Regions from separate parts of the Ruminococcus sp. NATIVEDY160 genome, predicted to be linked through region 1. Evidence: a T-box and tRNA genes for the amino acid it is inferred to sense, from the RefSeq annotation. Region 1 holds a T-box; the other holds one or more tRNA genes.
What was found. A T-box is a leader RNA that pairs with one kind of tRNA and senses whether it is charged. The one in region 1 lies ahead of pheS (phenylalanine--tRNA ligase subunit alpha), so its partner is inferred to be a tRNA-Phe.
Positions count from the first base shown of each region.

Region 2: it has a tRNA-Phe gene. The T-box ahead of pheS (phenylalanine--tRNA ligase subunit alpha) is inferred to sense a tRNA for this amino acid. The anticodon was not compared.

Region 1 is NZ_CP162391.1:409,148-416,795, forward strand. Features, by position in the region: gene AB1I49_RS01955 (DUF1836 domain-containing protein) at 858-1,424, shown strand; gene AB1I49_RS01960 (prohibitin family protein) at 1,411-2,244, shown strand; gene AB1I49_RS01965 (DUF6440 family protein) at 2,244-2,429, shown strand; T-box leader at 2,582-2,799, shown strand; gene pheS (phenylalanine--tRNA ligase subunit alpha) at 2,858-3,913, shown strand; gene pheT (phenylalanine--tRNA ligase subunit beta) at 3,929-6,295, shown strand; gene AB1I49_RS01980 (IreB family regulatory phosphoprotein) at 6,411-6,656, shown strand; gene AB1I49_RS01985 (hypothetical protein) at 6,673-6,975, shown strand; gene AB1I49_RS01990 (hypothetical protein) at 7,047-7,648, opposite strand, start outside.
Region 2 is NZ_CP162391.1:1,966,288-1,973,935, forward strand. Features, by position in the region: gene AB1I49_RS09760 (MFS transporter) at 1-766, shown strand, start outside; gene AB1I49_RS09765 (dockerin type I domain-containing protein) at 916-2,091, shown strand; gene AB1I49_RS09770 (low molecular weight protein-tyrosine-phosphatase) at 2,127-2,588, opposite strand; tRNA gene AB1I49_RS09775 (tRNA-Gly) at 2,805-2,880, opposite strand; tRNA gene AB1I49_RS09780 (tRNA-Phe) at 2,888-2,963, opposite strand; tRNA gene AB1I49_RS09785 (tRNA-Asp) at 2,969-3,045, opposite strand; tRNA gene AB1I49_RS09790 (tRNA-Val) at 3,051-3,126, opposite strand; gene AB1I49_RS09795 (metallophosphoesterase) at 3,233-4,045, opposite strand; gene AB1I49_RS09800 (alanine/glycine:cation symporter family protein) at 4,096-5,514, opposite strand; gene AB1I49_RS09805 (NADH-dependent [FeFe] hydrogenase, group A6) at 5,659-7,398, opposite strand; gene AB1I49_RS09810 (NADH-quinone oxidoreductase subunit NuoF) at 7,417-7,648, opposite strand, start outside.

The DNA of each region.
Region 1 (7,648 bases):
GTTTGGGGCGTCCTAAATTTTTCTTGCCTATGTTTTATATTTGTGATAGAATACATTTATTGAATTATGGTAAGGAAATTATATCTCAAAACTACCACGTTATGCGGCAACTTTTTTCGGGGACGTGCTAACACCTTGCTAACAGGAATACACACAACTCGTTAATGTTAGCACATTTTAGATGTTTACAGACTACCACGTTACCTGCTGAAAACCGCATTAGAAAGGGAAAATTTGATATTCGTTAAGCTCCAAAGGGAGCCTTCCTGAGGAACTCCTAAGCGAAAGGCCGGGGGTTCGAATCCCTTCTGGGACGCCAAAAATACGATACCCAATCCGGGGTATCGTATTTTTTTACCATAATATTGTCCCGGAAGGGATTCGAAGGCGACCGTTAAGAAAACAGTCCGGCGGACTGTTTTTAGGGAGAGAGCAGATAAATGTTTATTGTTCGCACTGAACCGGTCAGGCGAGATTGCGCACTTCCAATTTGACCAACACCCTTCTGGGACGCCAAAAATACGATACCCAATCCGGGGTATCGTATTTTTTTACCATAATATTGTCCCGGAAGGGATTCGAAGGCGACCGTTAAGAAAACAGTCCGGCGGACTGTTTTTAGGGAGAGAGCAGATAAATGTTTATTGTTCGCACTGAACCGGTCAGGCGAGATTGCACACTTCCAATTTGACTAACACCCTTCTGGGACGCCAAAAATACGATACCCAATCCGGGGTATCGTATTTTTTTACCTTGGCGACCGCAGAATTTTTTCAAAAAGTCATAAGAAAGCTATTGACAGTCATATGAACCTGTGATATAATCATCTCAACGCATAAGAAAGGCGGGTGACTTTATTGCAGGCGTTTATACCCGGGACTACGCTCCCGTATGACGGTGACAAGGGAATGTTCTCAAAAATCCGTCCTCTGATACGCGCGACCGACGGTCTGACGCTCAGTCAGGTCTGTTCGATTACGGGACTTGAGGGCTCGACGATACAGAACTGGGTCAAGCGCGGGTTTGTTTCCCGCCCTGAGCAGAAGAAGTACCGCGAACGTCAGCTTGCGCGAATACTGCTGATCTCCTCGCTGCGCGACTGTATGCCGCTTGACAGGATAGGTACGCTGATGGCGCTTGTCAACGGAGACGCGAACGACACGGACGACGACATCATTTCAGAGGAGCAGATGTACGACTACCTCTGTGCGGTCATCGGCAGGGCAGAGGAGAAGCCATCGGACGATATTTCGGGACTGGTCGCGGAGATCACATCGGACTACACACCCATGCGCGGAGACGCGGCAGAGATTTTGCGTCAGGCGCTGACGGTGATGGCGCTCGCGTATATCGCGGGCAAGTACAAGCGCGAGGCAGACTTGCTCTTTGACATTATGAAGGAGAAAAACAATGGAGACCACTGAGAAGAAAAAAATTAATGTAAATATCAAGAAAATCATAATTCCCGCTGTGATTGTGCTGGCGGCGGTTATCGTCGCGCTTAACAGCTTTGTCGTTGTTGAGGCGGGTCACACAGGCGTTGTCGTCACTATGGGCGCGGTCAACGAGGGTGTGCTTCAGGAGGGTATCCACCTCAAGGCTCCCTTTGTTCAGGACGTTGTAAAGATTGACAACCGCATTCAGAAGCTCGAGGTAAACACCGAGGCGTTCTCTAAGGACTTGCAGAGCGTCAAGACGGTGCTCGCGATCAACTACCGCGTAGATACCTCAAAGAGCTACAGCATCTACAAGAACATCGGCGCGGACTATGAGAACGTGCTCGTAGTTCCTGCGGTAAACGAGGTGCTCAAGGCTATCACCGCGACCTACACCGCCGAGGAGAGCGTTACAAACCGCGCGCTGATTTCCGACGGACTGGTTGAGGGTCTGAACAAGAAGCTCAACGACATCGGTCTTTACGTGACCGACGTAAATATCATCGACTTTGATTTCTCCGAGGCGTTCATCACGGCGATCGAGGAGAAGCAGGTTGCTCAGCAGCAGCTTTTGAAGGCTGAAACCGAGAAGCAGACCAAGATCACGAACGCTCAGGCGGACGCCGAGGCTGTAAAGATCAAGGCTGACGCGGAGGCTTCGGCTAATGAAACGATTTCTAAGTCGCTGACCGACAACATTATTGAAAACAAGAAGATCGAAAAATGGAACGGCGAGCTGCCCCGTGTTGAAGGCGGCAGCGGCACGATTATCGACATCGGCGGAGTTGAAAAAGGAAGTGCAAACTGATGAAAGAGAAGAATGAAAGATTCGTTGAAAAGCTTACCGAAGGAAAGTCGCTCAGCGAGTTAGGCTCTAGAACCGTGCTTGTCGATACCGAAACGGGCGTTAACTATCTGTTTATCAAGAGCGGTTACAGCGGCGGCTTAACTCCGCTCTACAACGCCGACGGCTCGCTTGTGGTAACAAAGTAATTGCTTTATATGGAACCTTTGCCGAAGAATAGCCGAAGTAAGGTATAGCTGAGACATTTCCCGCGAAAATGTGCAGCGGAAATTAAATAAAACTTTTAGTACGCGATTTAAAACACTTGCAAATTACTTTGAATAGTGGTATTATGTTAAGAGATAACACGGCGACGGAGAGAGTAGCACGGAATTACCGTTCTGAAAGAGAGACGCGTCATCGGCTGAAAGCGCGTCATTGCGGCTCAGTGTGAAGTTCACTCCCGAGTGGTGAGGCTGAATTTGCAGTAAGCTTCAACGGCTTGCCCCGTTACAGGCACAACGAGTGTCCGAGCAATCGGAAATCAGGGTGGTACCACGGAAATTTTTCGTCCCTGTGCAGGAAACTGCACAGGGCTTTTTTCTGCATAATTACAAATATTATATAGGAGGAAATTATGGATAACAGAATTGATGTTCTCAGAGAAGAAATCAAGCAGAAGCTGAGCAGCGTCGGCGACCTTGCAGAGCTCGACAAGCTCAGGGTCGGCTATCTCGGCAAAAAGGGCAGCATCACAGCGCTGCTCAAGGGTATGAAGGATCTCACCAACGAGGAGAGAAAGACCTTCGGCGCGGAGGTCAATAAGCTCAAGGCGAACGCCGCCGAGCTGATCGACAAGAAGGTCGAGGAGCTCAACAGAAAAGCTATCGAGGCTGAAATCAACCTCATGCCTGTATTTGACGTTACAACTCCGCCCGAGCTTACACGCGGTTCTTATCACCCCGTAACTCTTTCGCAGCGTCAGTGCGAGGCTGTGTTCAAGTCAATGGGCTTCACCGTAGAGGATTACGCCGAGGTCGTAACCGACTACGAGTGCTTTGAGGCGGTAAATATTCCCAAGCACCACCCCGCGCGCGATATGCAGGACACCTACTATCTCGAGAACGGTCAGCTGCTCAAAACGCAGACCTCGGCGGCACAGAACGCGATTCTCAGAAAGTACGGCAAGAACCTCACCGAGAACGGCGTGCCGATCAAGGCGATTTTCCCGGGACGCTGCTTCCGCAACGAGGCGACCGACGCCTGCCACGAGAATACCTTCTTCCAGATGGAGGGTATGATGGTGGACAAGGATATCTCTATCTCGAACCTCATTTACTTTATGAAAACAATGCTCTCCGAGGTGTTCCAGCGCGACATCAAGGTTCGTCTCCGCCCGGGCTTTTTCCCGTTCGTAGAACCCGGCTTCGAGCTTGACATCAACTGCGAAATCTGCGGCGGAGAGGGCTGTCCCTCCTGCAAGCACAGCGGCTGGCTGGAGCTTTGTCCCTGCGGTATGATCCACCCGAACGTTCTGCGCGAGGGCGGCGTTGACCCCGAGAAGTACACAGGCTTCGCGTTTGGTCTCGGCCTTACGCGTCTTGCGATGATGAAGTACGGCGTCAAGGATATCCGCGACCTCAACAGCGGCAGCCTCAAGGCTCTGTCGCAGTTTACCGACGATGATAACTAAGGGAGGGTATAAGCTATGTTCCTGTCAATGAACTGGATTTCGGACTTCGTGGATTTCACAGGTCTTGATAAGGTGGATCTGATTCACCGTTTTTCGCTTTCTACCGCCGAGGTGGAGAACGAGATTTTCTATAAAGGCGCTGATCTGAGCGGCGTGGTCGTTGCGGAGATCAAGTCCGTCGAGAATCACCCCGACTCAAAGAAGCTCCATCTTCTCAAGGTCGACGCGGGCGAGCCCGAGCTGACCGATGTAGTATGCGGCGCGCCGAATGTACGCGTCGGCATGAAAACCGCTTTCGCCAAGGTCGGCGCAAAGCTCGGCGAGATCGAGATCGCACCGCGTCCTCTCGCGGGCTTTATGTCCTACGGAATGTGCTGCTCCGAGTCCGAAATCGGAATCAGCGACGACCATTCCGGCATCATGGAAATCACCGACGACGTGCCCAACGGCACCGATATCAAGGACGTTTACGAGATTGACGATATCATCTTTGAGGTTGACAACAAGTCTCTTACCAACCGTCCCGACCTCTGGGGGCACTACGGTATAGCGCGCGAGTTCGCCGCTCTCGCAGGAAGAGAGCTCAAGCCGCTCGATACCGCCGATCTTGAGGCTTACAACGAGCTTCAGGAGGTCGACCTCAAAATCGAGGATCCGCTCTGTCAGCGTTATTCCTGCCTGCAGGTTGAGAACATCGCGCGCAGCGTCAGCCCCGTCAACATGAGGATTCGTCTTTTCTACTGCGGAATGCGCGGTATCAACTTCCTCGCCGACCTCACAAACTACCTCATGCTCGAGATGGGTCAGCCCATGCACGCCTTCGATTCGCGCAAGGTCGGCAAGATCCGCATCAAGCGCTTTGATCAGCCCTTTGTTTTCCGGACTCTCGACGGCGTTGAGAGAAATATCGACGAGAACACCCTGATGATCTGCAATGATAATACTCCCGTCGCGATCGCCGGTATCATGGGCGGTCTGGATTCCGAAATCGTAGAGGATACCACCACCCTGACCCTCGAGTCCGCAACCTTTGACGCGGCTTCTATCCGCAAGTCGACAGTCCGTCTTGCTCACCGCACCGACGCTTCAATGCGCTACGAAAAGAGCCTAGACCCTGAGCTGACCGTTCCCGCAATCGCGCGTTTCCTCTATCTGCTCATGAAGTACGACGGCGGCGTAAAGGTTGTTTCCGCACTCACCGACGAGTACGCGTTCAGATATCCGCAGGTTGACCTTAGCTTTGACAAGAGCTTCGTCGACCGCTACACGGGCATTGAGATCGGCAACGACACCATCGTAAAGACTCTCACGAGTCTCGGATTTAAGGTCACCCTCGACGGAGACAAATTCGATGTTCTCGTTCCCTCATGGAGAGCGACAAAGGACGTTACAATGAACGCCGACATCATCGAGGAGATCACCCGTATCTACGGCTACGACAACTTCGAGATCAACACCACACGCTCGCCGCTCTATCCCGTGCGCGAGGACGTTGTGAAGAATAACGAGGACAGAATCAAGGATATGCTCGTCAAGCGTTACAGCCTGCACGAGGTTCATTCCTACATCTGGGCATACGCGGACGAGCAGAAGGCTCTCGGCATTCCCGTTGAGGAGAATGTCCGCCTGCTTAACGCAACCAACCCCAACATCGAAACTCTCCGCCGCTCGATGATCCCGACACAGCTCTGTCAGGTTAAGACGAACGTCGGTTACGCTCAGGACTTCGGCATCTTCGAGGTGGGCAGAGTGGTTGACGGCGTTGACGAGAACAACCTCTGCAAAGAGTACAAGAAGCTCGCGATCACCCTCTACAGCAAGACAAAGGACGTCCGCACGCTCTACTTTGAGCTCCGCGATATGCTAGCGACAATCGCAGACGACCTCAAGCATAAGGCTCTCGGCTACAAAATCGCTCAGGCAAAGCACAGCTACGAGCATCCCGTAAACCTCAACACCGTCCTGCTCGACGGCGAGGAGATCGGCACGATCGGCATCGTTCACCCGACTGTCGGCAAGAAGATCGACAAGAAAAGCAGTATCGTGTTCGCGGAGATCGACATGAACGCCTTCGCAGGCGTTGAGAACGCTTCGATCTGCTACGAGGAGCCGTCGAAGTTCCCGCCGATGGATTACGACATCAGCGTCGTGGTACCCGCGGGCGTGTTCTACGCAGACCTCGAGCACTGCTGGAAGAACGAGGGCAAGGGTATTCTGAAGAATACCAAGATTGTCGACACCTACGACACGGAGCTGTTCCACAGCATCACGATCCGCTTTGAGTTCTCTTCTGCCGAGCGTACACTCAGCTCGGGCGAGGTACAGGAGATCATGGATAAGATCATCTCAAATCTCAGGGAAATCAAGGTTACACTCAGATAAAAGCTATACGGGAGCGTCACGCGCTCCCGTTTTCTTTTAAAATGTATAAAAACACTTGCAATTTTTAGCCTTTTCCTGTATAATAATAGAATAGATAAACGGGAGGTGCTTCGGTATGTTAGAAAAGACGATGATTTTTTCCCTGGGCGATGAAAAGGACGATCAGATAAAAACAGGCCTCACAATCGTATATGACGCGCTGCGGCAGAAGGGTTACAATCCCATAAACCAGATTGTGGGTTATATCCTCAGCGAGGATCCCACCTACATCACTACCTACAATAACGCGCGCAACATCATCAGCGCGATTGACCGCGACGATCTGCTCGAAGCACTGGTTAAATCGTACCTCAATGTTTAAGAAAGGATGATGCCTTGTGGCAGAAGCTAAAGCGGCGAAGGAGTTTTCAACCTACAAGGGCAGACCTCTTGTCCGCTGCGGTGACGAAATCTATTACGGCAACATGGAAGAGCCGTATGTCGTCAGACTTCAGATCAAGTCAAAGAAGGAAGTCGGCGGAATCGAGGTAGCCGACAAGATTACGGTTCAGCTTATGGCTACAGACCCGTACCTTTTACCCCGTAAGGCGATTGTAAAGACCAGCGAGAAGCATGGCTTTTACCTTGCGATGGATATCGCCGATATCTGGCTCGGCAGAGCATTGGCGGGTAAAATGTAAGAGCCGTTTTGACGGCATTCACGCAAACAAAAAGAAGGAGCGCTTTGGCGCTCCTTTTTGCGTGTCCGGATTTAGTTTGACTTGAGATTTACGCTGTTTGTGTGTGCCGACGGACTGTACTGCATATCCTCGCGAACCACTCCGCTCTGGAAATAATCGCGCTGGTACTGATACGCGTCCTGATAGTTCTGCTGCAGTGTTTTGTCCTCCGTGTCAAAGCGTACGTCGGTGGGCTTGAAGTAGGTCAGGTACTTCTTCTCTCCGTTGAGCACGATCGAGCCCGCGGGATATTCGATGTCGCCGTTTGCCTCGGTGTCGGTTGCGTATACCGCGAAGAGCAGACCCATGCTGTCGAAGCCGTACTTCTCGATTCCGTTGATAAGGTTCGACGCCTCGTAGAACTCAAAGTAAAAGCCTCTGTTTGAGTTTCCGTTCTTGCAGTAGACCTTGTTCTGCCACTCGGGCACGGTAAAGTTGATTCCGAGGGTTGCGCTGGCACAGGTCGGGGTGGTTACAAGGTAGAAGCCGCCGTCAAGCTGAGAAGGATATTCCGAAGTGTTCGAGCTTTCCTCGGGCTTCCGGGTCGTTGCAGCCGGAGCTTCGGTCTGCTTTGCGACTGTCGGTGGTTCTGTGGTTGCCGCCTGAGTCGTTGCGGGAGCAGTTGTTGCCGCAA
Region 2 (7,648 bases), 870 kb from region 1:
CGTACTGTTCTACCTGTTTATGACGATGTACTGCACTCCGTACAACGCGCTTATCTCGGAATTCGGAAAAACCCATGACGACCGTATGTACATCTCCACAGCTATCTCGCTCTCGTTCTTCGCGGGAACCATGCTCGCCTATACGCCCTTTGTTTTCGTGGGAATGCTGCGCGGAAGCGTAGGCTTTGCGTGGAGCTACCGCATCTGCTTTATCATTCTGGCGGTTATTTCCTGCGTTTGTATGCTTATCCCCACCTTCTTCCTCAAGGAAAAGGAATTTGTTGATACAAAGCCGTCGAATTCCAATATGTTCAAGTCGCTCGGCGCGACCTTCAGAAACGGCAGCTTCCGCACCTTTGTATTTTCCGATATCATGTACTGGGTCGGTCTGACATTGTTCCAGACGGGTCTGCCCTTCTTCGTAAAGGTTTCCATGAAGCTTGACGAGTCGTTTACCATGATTTTCCTCGGCGGAATGACAGTGCTTTCCGCGGCGTTTTATCCGATAGTTCCGAAGCTCGTAAAGAAGTTCGGCAAGAAAAAGCTCGTTATCACGGGCTTCCTCGGCTTGGCTCTCGCCTATGTTATCGCGGGCTCGATCGGAGTGATCGGCGTGACCGTTATCCCCGGTATTGTTTACGGCGTGCTTATCTGCGTTATCGCGGCTTTCCCGATGGCTCTGCTGGGCATTATCCCGCAGTCGATCGTCGCCGACGTCGCCGAGGCTGACGGCTACGAAACAGGTGAACAGATAAAGCAATCGTAATGCGTTTTTTTCATCCGGCTGTTTATACGGGTATTGAAATTTTTGTCGAATCATGTATAATAAAAATATAAAGATTTTTGATAATCATTTTTACCGTACCTGTTCAGTAAATATCTCACTTACGCCGTCTGTATTACGAGGTGTGCGCCATGTGCAAAAGAGCTTTATCCATTCTGCTGTGTGGCTTTTTCTGCGCGTTTTTTTCGCTTGGCACACCTGTTCGGGCGGCTGTTTTTGATCTGGGCGAGCTGAGCACGTGCAAAAGGATTTTTGCCTGCGGCAACAGCGCTGCGTATTTTTACGGCTATACAGGTACCACAGTGATTTCGTCGCGCATATCGGGCGACTGCCTCACGAGCAGAGTTAATGTCAGCGGCGCGATCTATGCCGTAACTCACAGCGGCCGCTTCACCTACGCTCTGTTCGCCGTTTCAAATACTGACTACAGCGTTATCCGTCTGAATGCCGACAGCGGCGACTATTCCGTTTTTGATATTCATTCCGACTCCGAGATCGACCCGCAAAGCATTGCGGCTAGCGAAAACGGTATCTTTCTCCTCTCGCTAAACGGCATCTACCGCGGGGTAACAGGCTTTGACTTGAACGGCAACAAGAATTGTTCCTATTCCCTTCCGCGCGGCTGTGAAAGGCTGTTTTCAAACGGCAGCAGCGCCTATGCTATTGCGGGGAACGGCGAGCTTTACCGTCTTGGCAGAAGCAACGCTGTCTACTGCGCTAAAACAACATATGACGCGAATATTTCCGATGCGGGCGAAGGATATATTTATTCCGACGGACAGTTGATTTCTCTTTCAAACGGAAGCACTGTTTACTGCGGAACGCGTTTCGCCGCTATGGGCAAAAACGGAGCCATTAAATCCGATTCGGGACTTCTGATGACTTCGGCTGACGGCTTGATTTACCTGCTCAACAGCGATTACACCTGTACGGTCACTGATGATACACAGGACACCGCTCAGTCTGAATCACATCTGTCGCGCGAGGGCTCGGATATTTTTCTCAGCGCCGGCACTACCGTTGAACAGCTCAAGAATATGTATCCTGAAATAAAGACGGTTTACAACAAAAACGGAAACGCTGTGACGGGTCGCACTGTCTGCACAGGCTACAGCACAGACTCGCTGTCGGTCATCGTACTCGGCGATGTCGACGGCAGCGGTACTCTCAGCAGCCGCGACGTTAAGGAATTGATGCGGCTTCAAATCGGCGACAGTCAGCTGAGCGGCGTATTTCTGAAGGCGGCTGATTTCAACCGCGACGGACAGGTTGACAACCGCGACATATTGTTAATAGCAAAAAAATAAAGCCTGCTCTTCATTTGAATGAGCAGGCTTGTTATTTAGTATCCGAGATATTCAAGAAAGCCCTCGCAGCCTCGTACGATATCCGAATAGGTGCGGTCAAAGTTTCCACAGTACCACGGGTCGGCGATACTTCCTCCGTCGGCGAAGGACAAAAGCAGGCGCAGCTTGTTATCCTTATCCGCGCCGAGAATACGCTGCGCGTTGCGTAGATTCATCTTGTCCATGCAGAGGAGATAATCGTAGCGCGCGTAGTCGCTCTTTGTGAGCTGAACAGCGCGCTTGTCGCCGCAGGAAATTCCATGGGAAGCAAGCTCACGCTGCGCGGGAGGATAGACAGGATTGCCGACATCGCCCCAGATTTCCTCGGTGCTTGTGGCTGAGGACTCAATCACGAAATCGTCCGCGATTCCGCGCTTTTTTACCATATCTTTAAGAATAAACTCCGCCATAGGACTGCGACAGATGTTGCCGTGGCAGATAAACATTACTTTTGTCATATTAATCACCGTCTGTAGATAATTGCGAAGTGTTCCCAAAAATGTGCGAAGCACACTTCATCTCGCCTGCGTGGTTCAGTGCTCACGGAGAACTATCATCTGCTCTCTCGCGATTCGCCTGCGGGGCTTCCCGCCGCTCGCCTTCGAGCCCCGTCATCTTCTTGCCTGTTTACTGAATTGAAAAAAGAGAGCACCTTTGGTACTCTCTTTTTTCAATGGAGCGGATGACGGGGCTCGAACCCGCTACCTCCACCTTGGCAAGGTGGCGCTCTACCAGATGAGCTACATCCGCATATTTATGGTGCCTCCGGACGGAATCGAACCATCGACACGGGGATTTTCAGTCCCCTGCTCTACCAACTGAGCTACAGAGGCAAATTTGGCGACCCGGAACGGGCTCGAACCGTCGACCTCTAGCGTGACAGGCTAGCGTTCTAACCAACTGAACTACCGGGCCATTATTGGTGGGAGTTACAGGGCTCGAACCTGTGACCCTCTGCTTGTAAGGCAGATGCTCTCCCAGCTGAGCTAAACTCCCAACTAATGCCTTTGTCGCCTCAGCTTTCGCTTTATCTCTCAGCGACGTATATTATGATATCACAAAACCGCTGTAAAGTCAATACCTTTTTTGTAAAAATTTCGGATTATCTTTTTTTCAGGTGAATGATTACCAGCTCGCGCGGATTGTTGATGCGCGGTATCGCCGCAGTATTCGAACAGCCCGCAGATACAACCATACGTCCGTCATAAATACCCTTGTCGTACTTCGGGAACAGCTTTCCGCCCGCACCCGCGACGCCCATGCTGAAAATGCGGATTTGTCCGCCGTGGTTGTGTCCTGACACAATCAAATCGATATCCGTGTCGTTTATTTTCAGCGTTTCGTAATAGTTCGGATTGTGACAGAGCAGCAGCCTGAGCTCGTCTTTTTGTGCGAAGCTGCTCAGCCACTCCTCGTCATATTCGTCCGAAAGGCCGCCGATCAGCATAAAGTTACTGTTGACCACAGCCTCGGCTTCCTCGTTGTCCAGGCAGTGAATCCCGTTGTTCCGGAAAAACTCCCTGTCCTCACACATAAGCTCTTCCTCGTGATTGCCCAGACTGAGAAACACGGGCGCGATGTCCGCCGCCTGACGCAGGAATGAATATGCGTTTTTGGTGTCGGGCTTACTTCGCTTAGGGCGCAGAAGCATGAAAAATAAGTTGACGTAGTAAATTATATTTACAATCAGCCAGCGGATCGGATTGAACCGCCTTTTTACCGTCGACTGATATCTCTCACGGTAACGCTCGAGCGTATCGCCCGCAACGACCGTTAAATCGGGGTTCTGAGCGCGCAGCAGATTCAGTATGTCAATGGCGCGGCGCTCGTGCAAATCCGTAACCAAAGCGATCTTTAGCGGCTTTCTGATACGCTCTGAAAACACCTCGTACTCTGTTACAACAGGCTTCGACATACGCGTTCCTCACCTCCGTATAATTTATTGCCTGATAATCTGAAATATTCTTATTTCCAGAAGCTGACTTCGCTTTCCTTCAGTCCGATATCCGTAGCGCGGAAATGCGGATTGAGGCGCTTTTTGCGCTGTGACTCGAAGTCGCGCAATGCCTTGACAGCGATTCCCGAGAGAGCTGCGCAGACGGGAATGTTGATCAGCGTCATTCCGCCCATGGTGATGTCCGCCATTGTCCACGCGAAGTTCATCGGAATGAGCGCGCCGACAAAGACGATAAGCACACAAAAGGCATAGAAAATTCTCATGAAAACCTTTGACGGCATTCTCTTTTTGTTAAGGTAAATCAGGGCGTTGTCGACATAGTAGAGGTTGCCGATAAGGGTCGTGAACGCGAACATTACCATCGCTATGGTTATGAAAATCGGCCCGAAATCGCCGAAAATCGTCGATACCGCGTTCTGAACGTAGGTCGCGCCGTTTAATTCAGGGCTGTACTTAACGCCCGAGCTGAGGCACATGAGCGCGGTAGCAGTGCAGAGAAGCATGGTATCGATGTAAACGGAAACAGTCTGGACAAGGCCCTGCTTTACTGGGTGGGTAACGTCGGCGGACGCGGAAGCGTTAGGCGCCGAACCTACGCCTGCCTCGTTTGAGTACAGGCCGCGCTTAATGCCGTAGACAAGGCAGGAACCGCTCAGACCGCCGAAGATAGCCTTGAAGTTGAATGCGTCGCTGAATATCGAGGAAAAGGTCTGGGGAATGTTGCCGATGTGGGTGAAGATTACAATAAGGGAAACGAGAACATAGCCGATGCCCATGAAGGGTACCAACTTCTCGGTGATGCCGATGATGCGCTTGCCGCCGCCGAACAGACAGAAGCCGACGAGCAGGGCGATGATCGCGCCGATAATAACCGGAGTCCATGTCTTGTCGTAGAAATCATAGATCTCAAAGGACGACTGTAAATTGTAGGAGCAGAGCAGGTTGAAGCCAAAGGCGTAGGTCGCGATGAGGAAAACGCAGAATACCCCCGAGAGAATGCCCTTCTTCGCAATGCGCTCAATGTAGTACGCAGGGCCGCCGTAGCAGGAGCCGTCGGGGTTTTTGCGCTTGAAGATCTGGGCGAGCGTACTCTCGATGAACGCAGAGGACGCGCCGATAATACACATCAGCCACATCCAGAAGCATGCGCCGGGTCCGCCGATCGTGATAGCGGTCGCGACGCCGACGATGTTGCCCGTACCTACGCGCGAGGCGGTGGATACCATCAGCGCCTGGAAGGAGGATACCTTCTGTTCGCCCGAGGGCTTTTCCATAATCAGCTTGCAGGCGGTACCGAACAGGCGGATCTGCGCAAAACGGGTGCGGAAGGTAAAGAGCAGTCCCGCCGCGGCAAGTACAATGATGAGGATCGGATAGTACATTACGTCATCCACGGAATTGAAAAAATTCATAATAGCGTCCAGCATATTCTTTTCCCCTTTTTTACAGTTTTACTATTATTATACCTTAAAACCGTACAGTTTGGCAAGCATTTTTCCGAATTTTTCGTAAATAAAGACAACAAAAGGCTGCCCCTTTCGAGACAGCCTTTGTGTGTATTTGACCTGAAATCAGTTTTTCTTTCTCTCAACGTAAGAGGTGTGGAGCAGCTCGTGAGCAAGGTGTGAGCCGGGCTCGCCGAGGTACTCGTCGTAGATAGCCTTGATCTCGGGGTTATCGTGTGACTTTCTGTAAGGCAGACTGAGGTCGTCCTCGTAGAGTGCCTTTGCACGGAGAGCCTTGAGGTCTGTGAAGTTTCTCACATGACCGGGCTGAATGGGCTGACCGCCGCCGTTTACGCAGCCGCCGGGACAGCACATAACCTCGATGAACTGATAGGGAGACTTGCCCGCGCGGATCTCGTCGAGCAGCTTGGCAGCGTTCTTCAGACCTGAAGTAACAGCAACCTTGACCTGCATACCAGCTACATCGTAGGTAGCTTCCTTGATATCGTCGGTACCGCGAACCTCTGTGTAATCGATAGTCTTGAGATCCTCGCCTGTCAGCTTGTCGGCAACAGTACGGAGGGCAGCCTCCATAACGCCGCCTGTAGCGCCGAAGATTGTGCCGGCGCCGGAACCGATAGCCATGATGGGATCGAAGTCCTCGTCGGGAAGTGAGGTGAACTGAATGCCAGCCTTCTTGATCATCTTGGCAAGCTCACGGGTGGAGATTGAGATATCGTTATCCTGCATGCCGTCACGACCCTGGTCGTCACGCTTGATCTCGAACTTCTTGGCTACGCAGGGCATTACCGATACAACAACGATGTCCTTGGGATCGATGCCCGCCTTCTCGGCGTAGTAGGACTTGATCATAGCGCCCTGCATCTGCTGGGGTGACTTGCAGGTGGAGAGGTGCGGAATGAGGTCGGGATAGTAGTGTTCGCAGAACTTGACCCAGCCGGGTGAGCAGGAGGTGATCATCGGGAGAGTACCGCCGTTCTGTACGCGCTGGATAAACTCGGTGCCCTCTTCCATGATGGTGAGGTCAGCGCCGAAGTTGGTGTCGAATACCTTGTCGAAGCCGAGCATCTTGAGAGCCGCAACCATCTTGCCCTTTACGTTGGTGCCGATAGGCATATCGAAGCACTCGCCGAGGGTCGCTCTGATGGAGGGAGCGGTGTGGACTACAACGTGCTTTGTGGGATCCGCAATAGCCTCGAATACCTTGTCGGTATCGTCGCGCTCAACAAGCGCGCCTGTCGGGCAGACTACGGTGCACTGGCCGCAGCTTACGCAAGCTACGTTGTTGAGATCCTGCTCGAACGCGCAGCTGATAACGGTGTCGAAGCCGCGGTTGTTCGCGCCGATAACGGATACATACTGCTGCTTGCAAGCCGCTACGCAGCGACGACAGAGAATGCACTTGTTGTTGTTGCGAACGAGGTGCAGAGTGGTGTGATCCTCCTCGTAGTGAGTCTCCTCACCCTTAAACTTTGTCTCGTCAACGCCGTACTCAAGGCAGAGCTGCTGGAGCTCGCAGGTGTTGCTTCTCGGGCAGGAGAGGCACTTCTTGTCGTGGTTCGAGAGCAGAAGCTCGAGATTGGTCTTTCTGTATTTCTGAATCTGGGGTGTGTTGGTAAAGATTTCGGTACCCTCTCTGTCGATGGGATATACGCATGCGGCAACAAGGCTGCGCGCGCCCTTTACCTCGCAGAGACACATACGGCAGGCGCCGATTTCGTTGATTTCCTTAAGGTAGCAAAGAGTCGGGATCTTGATACCGAACTGATGGCAGGCTTCAAGGATGGTGGTATTTTTTTCGACCTGATAGTCTTTACCGTTGATTTTAATATTCAACATTTCCATAGTTTTCTCTCCTTTCCCTTAGCCCTTGTAAATTGCCTTAAACTTACATGTGTCGATGCAGGCGCCGCACTTGATGCACTTGCTGTGGTCGATCTCGTAAGCGGGCTTCTTCTTGCCGGGCGCGGTGTAATCGGTCACGGAAATCGCGCCGACGGGGCACTTCTTGGCGCACATACTGCAACCGAAGCACTTATCCTTCTCGATCGTGTACTCGAGGAGGTCCTTACATACGCCCGCGGGACACTTCTTG